2 regions of the Nocardia sp. NBC_00403 genome follow, and region 2 is predicted to be linked to the other one. Evidence: riboswitches for the same ligand, from Rfam matches in the RefSeq annotation. Region 2 holds a riboswitch; the other holds the start of a gene.

Region 1 (5,952 bases), 3.7 Mb from region 2:
GCGTCGTCGCTTGTCACGGCCGTAGCGGGTTCCACTCCGACAACACGGAGATTTCGGCTGTGCACACGGATCGCTCGACCCCTTCCCGTTCGCTTAGACTCGGTGGTACGGCGAGCTCTGCGGTAGTCATGCCGGGTGGCCGGCGGAGGTATTGGGAGGCAGTGCGATGAGTGAGCGCAGCGAGCGAATCATGTCACAGGGTGCTTCGCGCATGCCGGAGCTGAGCGTTAGCGAGGCGCAGGCATGAGTGAAATGCGCGTGATCGGCATTCGTGTCGAGCAGCCACAGAACCAGCCCGTGCTGTTGCTCCGTGAGGCGTCCGGCGATCGGTATCTACCGATCTGGATCGGACAGGCCGAGGCGACTGCGATCGTGCTCGAACAGGAGGGGGTGACCCCGATTCGTCCATTGACCCACGATCTGATCAAGATCCTGATCACCGACCTCGGGCACACCCTGAAGGAAGTGCGGATCGTGGATCTGCAAGAGGGCACTTTCTACGCGGATCTGGTCTTCGAGAACGATCTACGGGTTTCGGCGCGGCCGTCGGATTCGGTAGCGATCGCGTTGCGGGTCGGTTGCCCGATCTATGCCGAGGAACCGGTCCTCGAGGAAGCCGGATTGGTCATGCCGGACGAGCGCGAGGACGAGGTCGAGAAGTTCAAGGAGTTCCTCGAGTCGGTTTCGCCCGATGACTTCAAAGCCACTGACAGCTGAGGGATTTCGAACTTTCTTCTAGACCTCAACTACAGGTCGAGACTCTTACCGCGCGTCGCGTTTGGTCGGACGATGCCGCTCCCGGGACAATCAGAGGGAGTAACCTCGATAGTTGGGCCACGTCCGTTATGACTGGGTGTATGTGGTCAACGGAGCCGGGACATTGATGAGGCCAAGGCATCGGCGAAGCAAGGGAGTGGTCAGTGGCAGAGCAATCGCAGGGAGTGGTACAGCCAGGCCTGTTCCCGGACGATTCGGTACCTGACGATCTTGTCGGCTACCGCGTTCCCAGCGCATGCCAGGTAGCCGGGATCACCTATCGGCAGCTCGATTACTGGGCGCGCACCGGTCTGGTCGTGCCGTCCATCCGGAGCGCCGCGGGTTCGGGCAGTCAGCGGCTGTACTCGTTCAAGGACATTCTGGTCCTGAAGATCGTGAAGCGACTATTGGACGCGGGGATCTCGCTGCAGAACATCCGCATCGCGGTCGATCACTTACGCAGTCGCGGCGTGCAGGACTTGGCGGGCATCACACTGTTCTCCGACGGCACCTCGGTGTACGAATGCACCTCGGCCGAGGAGGTAGTTGATTTACTGCAGGGTGGGCAGGGCGTTTTCGGCATCGCGGTGAGCGGTGCAATGCGCGAGTTGACCGGCGCAATCGCCAACTTCCCAGCCGAGCGGGCCGTCAGCGGCAGCGCGAGCGAGCGCCCCGAGGACGAACTGTCGTTCCGGCGCAAGGCGCGGATGAACCAGAAGACCGGCTAGAGATTCTGTGGGAGTGCCCGTCGCCTGCGGCGGGCACTTTGCTTTCTGCGGAAAGTGACGAGGGCGACACCGCCATCCGGGGTCCGGTGGCGCGGTTCGTTGTGCGCGCGGCATAAACTAGCGGTGCGTCGCCGCCGTGCGGGAGAGTCCCGGTCTTCAGAAGAGTCCGGGCGCCGAAGGAGCAGCACCTCCCCGTCAACCTCTCAGGCAACAGGGACCGTACGGGCTTCGACGCCTCTGGAAAGTGGTGACCGCTGCAGACAGCGCACGGTCGCCCGCCCATGGGGAAAGGGGTCGCACCCCGAATCTCTCAGGCTCCACGACAGAGGGGGAGGGCTGGTATCCGTCGACCGCGTTGGTCGACCCGCCCGACCTTGGGAGCTGCTGCCGTGACTCGATCATTCGCCGACCGCCATATCGGACCCGACCGGGACGAACTCGCCCGGATCCTGGACCTCGTCGGCGTCGGTTCGCTCGACGAGCTCGCCACCGCCGCCTTGCCCGCGAGCATCCTCGACGGCTCCGGTCTCGATGTGCTGCCGCCCGCGGCCACCGAGCACGAGGTGCTCACCGAGCTGGCCGAGCTCGCCCATTCGAACACCGTCGCCACCTCGATGATCGGCCTCGGCTACTACGACACGTTGACCCCGCCGGTACTGGTGCGCAGCCTGCTGGAGAATCCGGCTTGGTACACCGCCTACACCCCCTACCAGCCCGAGATCAGCCAGGGCCGTCTCGAAGCGCTGCTCAACTTCCAGACCATGGTGTCGGATCTGACCGGTATGGAGGTCGCCAACTCCTCCATGCTCGACGAGGCCACCGCGGCTGCCGAGGCGATGACGCTGCTGCGCAGGGCGGGCCGGTCGAAGTCCGAGCGACTGCTCATCGACACCGACCTTTTCCCGCAGACCAAGACCGTGCTGTACACCAGGGCCGAGCCGCTCGGCATCGAGATTGTCGAGGCCGACCTCTCCTGCGGTCTGCCCGACGGCGAGTTCTTCGGTGTGCTGGTGCAGATTCCCGGTGCGTCGGGCCGGGTGGTGGACTGGGCGCCGCTGATCGAGGCGGCGCACGAGCGCGGTGCGCTGGTCGCCGTCGGTGCCGATCTGCTCGCGCTGACGCTGATCACGCCGCCGGGGGAGCAGGGCGCGGACGCCTGCTTCGGCACCACACAGCGGTTCGGCGTGCCGATGGGCTTCGGCGGACCGCACGCCGGATATCTGTCGGTGCACTCCAAGCATGCGCGGCAGTTGCCGGGCCGGCTGGTCGGCGTCTCCGTCGACGCGGACGGTTCGGTCGCCTACCGGCTCGCACTGCAGACCCGTGAACAGCACATTCGCCGTGAAAAGGCGACCTCCAACATCTGTACCGCCCAGGTGCTGCTCGCCATCCTTGCCGCGATGTACGCCAGCTATCACGGTCCCGACGGGTTGCGGGAGATCGCGCGGCGGGTGCACGGCCATGCACGGGCCATCGCCGCCGGACTCGACGGCGCTGTCGTGCACGACAACTTCTTCGACACCGTGCTGGTGCACGTGCCCGGCGGCGCGGAAGCCGTTGTGGCGAAGGCGAAGTCGCGTGGCATCAACCTGCGACTGGTGGACGCCGATCACATCGGCATCGCCTGCGACGAAGCCACCACCGCGGCGCATGTCGCCGCCGTGCTCGAATCCTTCGGTACCGCACTGTCTTCCGAGGCGTCGGCCCCGGCCGCGGGCGGATCGATCGAGACCCGCGCCTCCGAATATCTCACGCACCCGGCCTTCACCAACTACCACACCGAGACCGCGATGTTGCGATATCTGCGGCGGCTGTCGGACAAGGATATTGCTCTGGACCGCAGCATGATTCCGCTCGGTTCCTGCACCATGAAGCTGAACGCGACCGCCGAGATGGAGGCCATTACCTGGCCCGGCTTCGCGCGGGTGCATCCGTACGCGCCGGTGGAGGATGCGCCGGGGCTGTTGCGGGTGATCCACGATCTGGAGAGCTGGCTCTCGGCGATCACCGGGTACGACTCGGTGAGCCTGCAGCCGAACGCGGGCAGTCAGGGCGAATACGCCGGGCTGCTCGCCATCCGGCGCTACCACCTCGATCGTGGTGACACGCACCGGGATACGTGCCTGATCCCGTCCAGCGCGCACGGCACCAACGCGGCGTCCGCGGCGATGGCCGGGCTGCGCGTCGAGATGGTGAAGTGTCGTGACAACGGTGATGTCGACCTGGATGACCTGCGCGCCAAGATCGCCGACCACGCCGACCGGCTGGCCTGCATCATGATCACCTACCCGTCCACGCACGGCGTGTACGAGCATGAGGTCGCCGAGCTGTGCGCGCTGGTGCACGATGCGGGCGGTCAGGTGTATGTCGACGGCGCGAACCTGAATGCGCTTGTCGGACTTGCCCGTCCGGGTCGCTTCGGCGGCGATGTGAGCCACCTGAACCTGCACAAGACCTTCTGCATCCCGCACGGCGGCGGTGGTCCAGGCGTCGGCCCGGTGGCGGTGCGCTCGCACCTGGCGCCGTACCTGCCCGGCGATCCGCTCGAAACCGGTTCGCACGCGGTGTCGGCCGCCATGTACGGCTCGGCCTCGATCCTGCCGATTACCTGGGCCTACATTCGGATGATGGGCGCCGACGGTCTGCGCAAGGCCACGCTGACCGCGATCGCCTCGGCCAACTACATCGCCCGCCGCCTCGACGAGCACTTCCCGGTGCTCTACACCGGCGAGCACGGCATGGTCGCCCACGAGTGCATCCTGGATCTGCGCGAGATCACCAAGCAGACCGGCGTCACCGTCGATGATGTCGCAAAGCGTCTGGCGGACTATGGTTTCCACGCCCCGACCATGAGCTTCCCGGTCGCAGGCACCCTGATGGTGGAACCGACCGAAAGCGAGAACCTGGCCGAACTCGACGAGTTCATCCTCGCGATGACCTCGATCCGCGATGAGATCGACAAGGTAGCGGCCGGCGTGTGGCCGGTGGAAGACAACCCATTGCGCGGCGCACCGCACACTGCGGCGTGCCTCGTCGGCGAATGGGATCACCCCTACAGCCGGGAGGTCGCGGTGTTCCCGCACGGTCTGACCCCCGACCGTGGCAAGGTCTGGCCGTCGGTTCGCCGTATCGACGGTGCTTATGGCGACCGCAACCTGGTCTGCTCCTGCCCGCCGCTGGAGGCGTACGCCGACTGACCACCGCCATACCGGCCCGCATCCTCTCCTCGGAGGTCGGGCCGGTATGGCGTCAGCATCTGTTCGTTTGTTGTGCCGCAACGGGTTCGGCTGCTGCCGGGAACCGGGCGAGCGTCCTCGCTCCGAGGACAACTGCGGCAGCTGAGCGCGCTGTGGCGCGGATCGTGCCGCGCGGATGCCCGAACCGATCGTCGGCGGTCTGGGCGCTCAGCGATGAGGGGCGAGCTGGATTCAGGGGGTGGTCAGCGCGCGCACCGTGGCGGTGCCGAAGCTGATGTCGTCGGAGCTGGCCAGGCGGGTGTAGGTACCGCCGGTGCGCTGGGCGGCGGTTTGCAGGGTTTCGGTGCCGTTGCCGCCGATGACGATGACGTCGATGCGGACCGGGCGGGATTTATCCATGGCATTGCCGAGGTCTGCGATCAGTTTGGTGCCGGTGATCGTCGAGTCGTCGTCGGGGCCGTCGGTGATCAGGAGGACCGAATTGGTCCGGCCCGCGGTGTAGCCCTGGACCGCCGCGCGATAGGCGGCCAGTAGCGACGGGTACGCCTGGTCGGTGCGGGATTCGGTGGGGCTCAGGGTATTCAGCGCCGTGGTGAGAGCGGTTCGCTGGTCGACGGTGAGTGGTGCGGTGACCGCCTCGACCCTGTACGGAGCGGCGCCGTCGAGATTTTTGCCGAAGGTCCAGACACCGAGGCCGAAGTCCGGCGGCATGACATTCATCGTCGAGGTGAGTGCGCCGAGGACATTCGTGAGTCGGGTGGTCGAGCCGTCGGTGGTGCCCATCGAGGCGGAGACATCGAGCAGCACCGTCGACTGCACGCCGAGAACCGGGTTGGCGAGGGTGGCGCGCACCTTGTCCAGCGCGCCACGGGATGGCACGGCGGTCGCGGTGGCCGGTGCGGCAGCGAAGCCTGCGGCGGCGAAGGTCTGTGCCTGCTGTGGGGTGCGCAGGTAGTCGGCGAATATCCCTGCGATCAGGTTCTGGGTCTTGTCCACCCAGGGTCCCGACATCAATGCGGCCGGGTGGTCGGCCACCGGCGCAGCACCGGCGGGGCTGAACGTTGCGAGTCCGCCCTGCGCCCTGACCTGCTGCGCGGTGGTGGCCACCACATGAACGGGCGCGTCTGCCGGTTGGGGCGCGCCCGCGACGGCGGCCAGTGCCATCGTAGTGTCCTGAGCCTCGGGTGCTTTGGCGGCGAGCAGGGAGATCGCGGACACCACCTGGCCGGACTGCGCTGCCTGATCGGAGAGTGGATCGGTGCCGGACACGG
Region 2 (5,952 bases):
TCTGCGCCACGCAAGAGCGAAGGTGCTCGGCGGATGTTCCTCGCACAACTCGTGTATCGCGTTCTGGCCGCCGGCCGAGGGCCTGGACGAATGGGCCGCGATGGGCGCGAAGGGCTGGAGCGCGGCCGAAGTGCTGCCCTATGTCGCGCGGGTGGAGAACAATGACGCGCCGGGCCAGGAGCACGGCCGCAGCGGTCCGGTCCGGTTGCGCGACGTCCCACCCGTCGACCCGTGCGGTGCGGCGGTGCTCGAAGCCGCCGCGCTGGTCGGCTTGCCGACGGTCGAATTCAACCGCGGCACAACGGTGCGCAATGGCGCGGGCTGGTTCCAGATCAATTCCGACGAGGACAACATCAGGATGTCGTCTTCGCACGCCTACCTACACCCGGTGCTCGACTCGCGACCCAATCTCTTTGTGCGCACCGGGTGTTGGGTCAGCGAGATCCTGTTCGACGACGCCCGCAACGCCACCGGTGTGCGGTATCAGCGCCCGGATCTCACCGGGTACGACACGGTGTCGGCCCGGCGCGAGGTGATTGTCACCGCTGGAGCCATCGATACGCCGAAGTTGTTGATGCTGTCCGGGATCGGGCCCGCCGAGCATCTGCGCGAAGTCGGTGTTCCGGTGCTGGTCGACGCTCCCGGTGTCGGTTCGAACCTGGACGACCATGTCGAAGGCCTGGTGTTCTGGGAGGCCGCGCGGCCGATGGTCACCACTTCGACGCAATGGTGGGAGATCGGACTGTTCGCCACCACCAACGAGACCTTGCGGCTGCCGGACGTGATGATGCACTACGGCAGCGTGCCGTTCGACATGAACACCCTGCGCAAGGGCTACCCGACCACCGACAACGGTTTCTGCTTGACACCCAATGTCACGCAGGGCCGTTCCCGCGGCACGGTCCGGCTGCGCAGCCGCGACTTCCGGGACCGCCCCAAGGTCGACCCGAGGTACTTCACCGATCCGGAAGGACACGACGAACGCACCATGCTCGCCGGCGTCCGGCTGGCCCGCAAGATCGCCGAGCAGACACCGCTGCGGAACTGGATCGCCAGGGAACTCGCACCGGGCCCGGACGCCACGACCGACGACGAACTGCTCGACTACATCCGCGCCACGCACAACACCGTCTACCACCCGGCGGCCACCGCGCGGATGGGGGCAGCCGACGATCCGATGGCGGTGCTCGATCCGGAACTGCGGGTGAAGGGCGTGTCCCGATTACGGGTCGTCGACGCCTCCGCGATGCCGAAATTGCCCGCGGTGAACCCCAACATTACTGTCATGACCATGGCAGAGAAATGCGCGGACCTCCTACGGAAAACCTGAGTGCGAGGTGCCGAAGGAGGGTGAGCTAGCGGCATTTCTCGCCGATCACGCGCCGTTCCAATCGATGACGCCGCCCGAGCTCGACCAGCTCGCGGCGGCTTCTTCGCTGCACGCGTTCGCCGCGGGCGCGGTGATCATGGACTATTCGGCCCAGGTGCCCGACGACATCTGGATGCTGTGGACCGGCCGTGTCACCCTGCAGGGCAGCGGCGACGGCGCACCGATCGATGCCGTCGAGCCCGGCGGCATCTTCGGCTACGTTCCGCTGCTGACGGGCGGCAGCGCCGACTTCGTGGCGCGGGCGGTCGAGTCGAGCCTGCTGATTCGGTTGCCCGGAGCCTTGGTGCGGGCTCAGTTCGCCCAACCCGACGGCTTGGCGTTCCTCGCTTCCTCGGCCTGGAAGACGGCGTCCGGCGATCGAACTCCGATGGCGCCGGTGCTCGGCAGCCGACCGGTCGGCGAACTCGTCTCCGGTGCGGCCGTTTTCGTCGCGCCGGAGACCAGTGTGCGCGATGCCGTCGTGCGAATGACCGAACAGCGTGTCTCCTATGTGCTGATCCGATTGCCGCAGGGTGAATTCGGCATCTTCACCGATCGCGATCTGCGAACCAGGGTGGTCGCGGCCGGGTTGTCGGTCGAGGTGCCGATCTCCCGGGTGATGAGTGCTCCGGCCCGCCGGGTGACCGCCGACCTGACCGCCGAAACCGTGCTGATGGAGATGCTCGAATGCGGTCTGCGGCATATGCCGGTGCTGTCGCGGCGCGGTGCGGTGCTCGGCGTGCTCGAGGACGCCGACCTGCTCGCGGCCTCGGCCCGGCAGAGTTTCGTGCTGCGCCGTTCGATCGCCGCGGCCGCGGACGCGACGCAGTTGCAGCGCGCCGCCCGCGAGATCACCGGCACCGTGGTCGACCTGTTCCGCAATGGCACCAAGGCATCGGCGACCAGCGGCATCTTGTCGGTCGTCATCGACTCCGTGGTCCGCAAGGCGCTCGAGCTGGCACTCGCCGAGATCGGCGACGCGCCGGGGCCGACCCTTTCCGGCGACCTGCAATCAGTCACCGGCGGCGGATTCGCCTGGCTGACCCTCGGCAGTATCGCCCGCCGCGAGGCGATGCCGTCGTCGGATGTCGACAGCGCGCTGTCGTGGGCCGACGAATTGTCTTCGGCCAGTGTGGAACTGCGCGCCGTCGCCGCGCGAGTGCACGCCATCCTCGATGCCTGCGGCTTGCCTGCGGACAGCAATGGCGCGATCGCCGCGAGGCCGAAGTTTTCCCGTTCCCGCTCGCAGTGGGCATCGGCGGCCGCGGGCTGGCTCGAGGATCCGTTGCAAGACCGGGGCCTGATCCTGTCCTCGCTGCTCATCGACGGGCGCGTCGTATGGGGCGAGGAAGCGCTGCACACGGTGCCCGCGGCCTTCCGGAGCATGCGCGCCGAACACCCGAACGCCCTGCGATTGCAGCTGCTCGACGCATTGTCGGGACGAGTGCGGGCGCGCTCGCTGCGGGATGTGCTGTCCCGGCGCGGCGGGACATTCGATTTGAAGAGCCACGCGCTGGCTCCGATCGTCAACCTCGCCCGATGGGGCGGTCTGGTGGCGGGCGTGACCACGGCGTCGACGCCGGTGCGGTTGGCGGCCGCCGCGAGCGCGGGGGCGCTGAGCGAGCGCGATGCCACCATCCTCACCGAGGTTTTCGTCATGCTGCAGCGCATGCGGATGGTCCATCAGGTCGAGCAGCTCTCCGCCGGGCACAGTCCCGGCGACATCATCACGATGTCGGAACTTTCGCCATTGAATCGCAGTCTGCTCAACGATGCATTGCGGGAGATCGCCGTGGTGCAGCGACGTGTCGGCAGCTTGGGAGCGACGACCACTTAGAATGGCGTTCGAGATGGCAACTCGAGACGGCGATGACAACGGGCGGACGGCTGCGGTGCAGTCCGTCGACCGAGCGCTGCTGGTCATGGAGATTATCGCCAAGCTGGGGCAGGCCGGCGTCACGGAGATCGCCGCGGAACTCGGCGTGCACAAATCTACCGTCTCGCGGCTTGTCGCCGTGCTGGAATCGCGCGGATACGTCGAACAGCTCTCGGAGCGCGGCAAGTATCGGCTCGGCTTCTCCATCGTCCGGCTCGCCGGATCCACCAGTGCGCAGGTCGACCTCGTCGGGCAGAGCCAGGGCGCGTGCAACGAGCTCGCGATCGCCTCGGGTGAGACGACTAATCTCGCTGTCCTGGACGGCAATCGGATCATCAATATCGTCGAGGCGATGGGACCCGGCTCGATCGCGCTGCGGTCCTGGGTGGGGCAGAGCTGCCCGGCGCACGCCACCTCCAGTGGCAAGGTGCTGCTCGCGGGTCTCGAGCCGAGCGAGATGCGTAAGCGGGTCGGCGCCAAGCTCGAGGCGTTCACCGACAACACTCTCACCAAGGTCGCCGACCTGGCCGCCGAGCTCGTCGAGGTCAGGAACAATGGCTGGGCGAGCGTGCGCGAGGAACTGGAGATCGGGCTGAACGCTGTCGCCGCGCCCGTTTACGACAGCAACGGTGCAATCGTTGCGGCACTGAGTGTTTCGGGTCCCGCCTACCGCCTTGCTCCGGAACGTTTCGCCCGCGCCGCCGAGCTGACCATCGCGAGTGCCGCGGACATCGGCCGCCGTCTGGGGTACCTCGGCTGACCACATCCGTACCCGCTCTCGCGATCTGTGCCCGCTGCGGTCGTCGTACGCGGGGCGAATCGCGAGGAGGGGCGATCGGTATCGGTGCTCCTGTTGACAAGGGGTGGGGGCGGCCCAATACTTAGTTGCGTATGGAGCACCAGTTGCGTATTACGAAACTAGTTGCTCGATGTGCAATCGAATAATCGCCGTTCGACGCGTAGCGGGAGATCTCCACGGGTTTTCGTGGGGAGCCGAAGGAGCAAATCCTCCCGGGAATCTCTCAGGCCCAGTACCGCTGCGCACAGGCAACTCTGGAAAGCAGTGCGCACGCACTCGCCGACGGGGCAAACGCGCAGTGTCCCAACACAGTGCGTGAAACTCTCAGGCCATTGGACAGAGCGGGAGGAGCCACCTACGCGCATGCGTCGACGAAAGGCTCCTCATGGCCGAACCTGTCACCGCTGGCGACCGCTTGCAGGTCGCTGGAAACAGCAACACCGCCGTCCGAACCGAGCTCGACGCGTCGCTGCGCGAATTCGATCCGCTCGTCGCACATTTTATCGACCGCGAAATCGACAGGCAGCAACGCGGTCTGGAAATGATCGCCTCCGAAAACCACGCGCCGCTGGCAGTGATGCAGGCGCAGGGTTCGGTGCTCACCAACAAATACGCCGAGGGCTATCCCGGCCGCCGCTATTACGGCGGGTGCGAGCATGTCGATGAGATCGAATCACTCGCGATCGACCGGTTACGCGCTTTGTTCGGCGCGGAATACGTCAACGTCCAGCCGCACTCGGGAGCTCAGGCCAACGCCGCGGCGATGCATGCGGTGTTGCGACCCGGAGACGGCATCCTCGGGCTTGCGCTGGATCATGGTGGACACCTCACCCATGGCATGAAGATCAATTTCTCCGGTCGGCTCTATGACGTTGCGGCCTATCATGTTCGGGCCGAGGACCATCTCGTCGATATGGACGAGGTGCGACGGCTCGCGCATGAGCATCGGCCGAAACTGATCGTGGCAGGCTGGTCGGCCTATCCGCGGCACCTCGACTTCGCCGAATTCCGGCGCATCGCAGACGAAGTCGGCGCATACCTGATGGTGGACATGGCGCACTTCGCCGGTCTGGTCGCGGCGGGGCTGCATCCCTCGCCCGTGCCGCACGCGCACATCGTCACCTCCACCACCCACAAGACCCTCGGCGGGCCACGCGGTGGATTCATCCTCGCCGTCGAGGAATTGGGCAAGAAGCTGGCTTCGGCGGTCTTCCCCGGACAGCAGGGCGGGCCGCTGGAGCATGTGATAGCGGCCAAGGCCGTCGCCTTCAAGATGGCGGGTGAAGCGGCGTTCCGTGATCGCCAGCAACGCACGCTCGCGGGTGCGCGGATCCTCGCCGAGCGACTGCTCGCCGTGGACTGCCGGGCGGCGGGGATCAGCGTGGTCAGCGGCGGTACCGACGTGCACCTGGTGCTCGTAGACCTACGCGACTCCGAGCTCGACGGCCAGCAGGCAGAGGATCGGCTCGCCGAGATCGGAATCACCGTGAACCGCAACGCCGTTCCGTTCGACCCGCGACCGCCGATGGTGAGCTCCGGTCTGCGGATCGGCACACCGGCACTGGCCGCACGTGGCTTCGACACCGCGGCATTCACCGAGGTCGCCGACATCATTGCCGCGGCGCTGCGCGCGGCGCAGCCGGTCGAGGAGTTGGGCGAGCGGGTCGGTGCGCTGGTCGATCGGTTCCCGCTGTATCCCGGTCTGCGTGAACGGGCATGACGGTCAGCATTTTCGACCTGTTCCGGGTCGGCATCGGGCCGTCGAGCTCGCACACGGTCGGGCCGATGCGCGCGGCCGCCCGGTTCATCGAGCAGCTCAAAACCGATGGGCAGCTGCACAATACGACCGGTGTTCGGGTTGAGCTCTACGGATCGCTCGGCGCGACCGGGCGCGGGCACGGCAGCATC

The links. Region 2 has a riboswitch for glycine ahead of glyA (serine hydroxymethyltransferase). Riboswitches for the same ligand answer to the same signal wherever they lie in the genome.
Region 1: linked by a shared signal. The riboswitch ahead of gcvP (aminomethyl-transferring glycine dehydrogenase) and the one ahead of glyA (serine hydroxymethyltransferase) in region 2 are both predicted to bind glycine.

What each region holds. Positions count from the first base shown of each region.
Region 1 covers NZ_CP107939.1:4,812,010-4,817,961, forward strand. The annotation lists gene OHQ90_RS21350 (bifunctional nuclease family protein) at 244-717, shown strand; partial or broken gene OHQ90_RS21355 (MerR family transcriptional regulator) at 933-1,484, shown strand; glycine riboswitch at 1,614-1,714, shown strand; gene gcvP (aminomethyl-transferring glycine dehydrogenase) at 1,874-4,681, shown strand; gene OHQ90_RS21365 (VWA domain-containing protein) at 4,913-5,952, opposite strand, start outside.
Region 2 covers NZ_CP107939.1:8,547,105-8,553,056, reverse strand. The annotation lists gene OHQ90_RS38435 (GMC family oxidoreductase) at 1-1,330, shown strand, start outside; gene OHQ90_RS38430 (putative nucleotidyltransferase substrate binding domain-containing protein) at 1,395-3,206, shown strand; gene OHQ90_RS38425 (IclR family transcriptional regulator) at 3,220-4,005, shown strand; glycine riboswitch at 4,199-4,292, shown strand; glycine riboswitch at 4,293-4,394, shown strand; gene glyA (serine hydroxymethyltransferase) at 4,430-5,764, shown strand; gene OHQ90_RS38415 (L-serine ammonia-lyase) at 5,761-5,952, shown strand, end outside.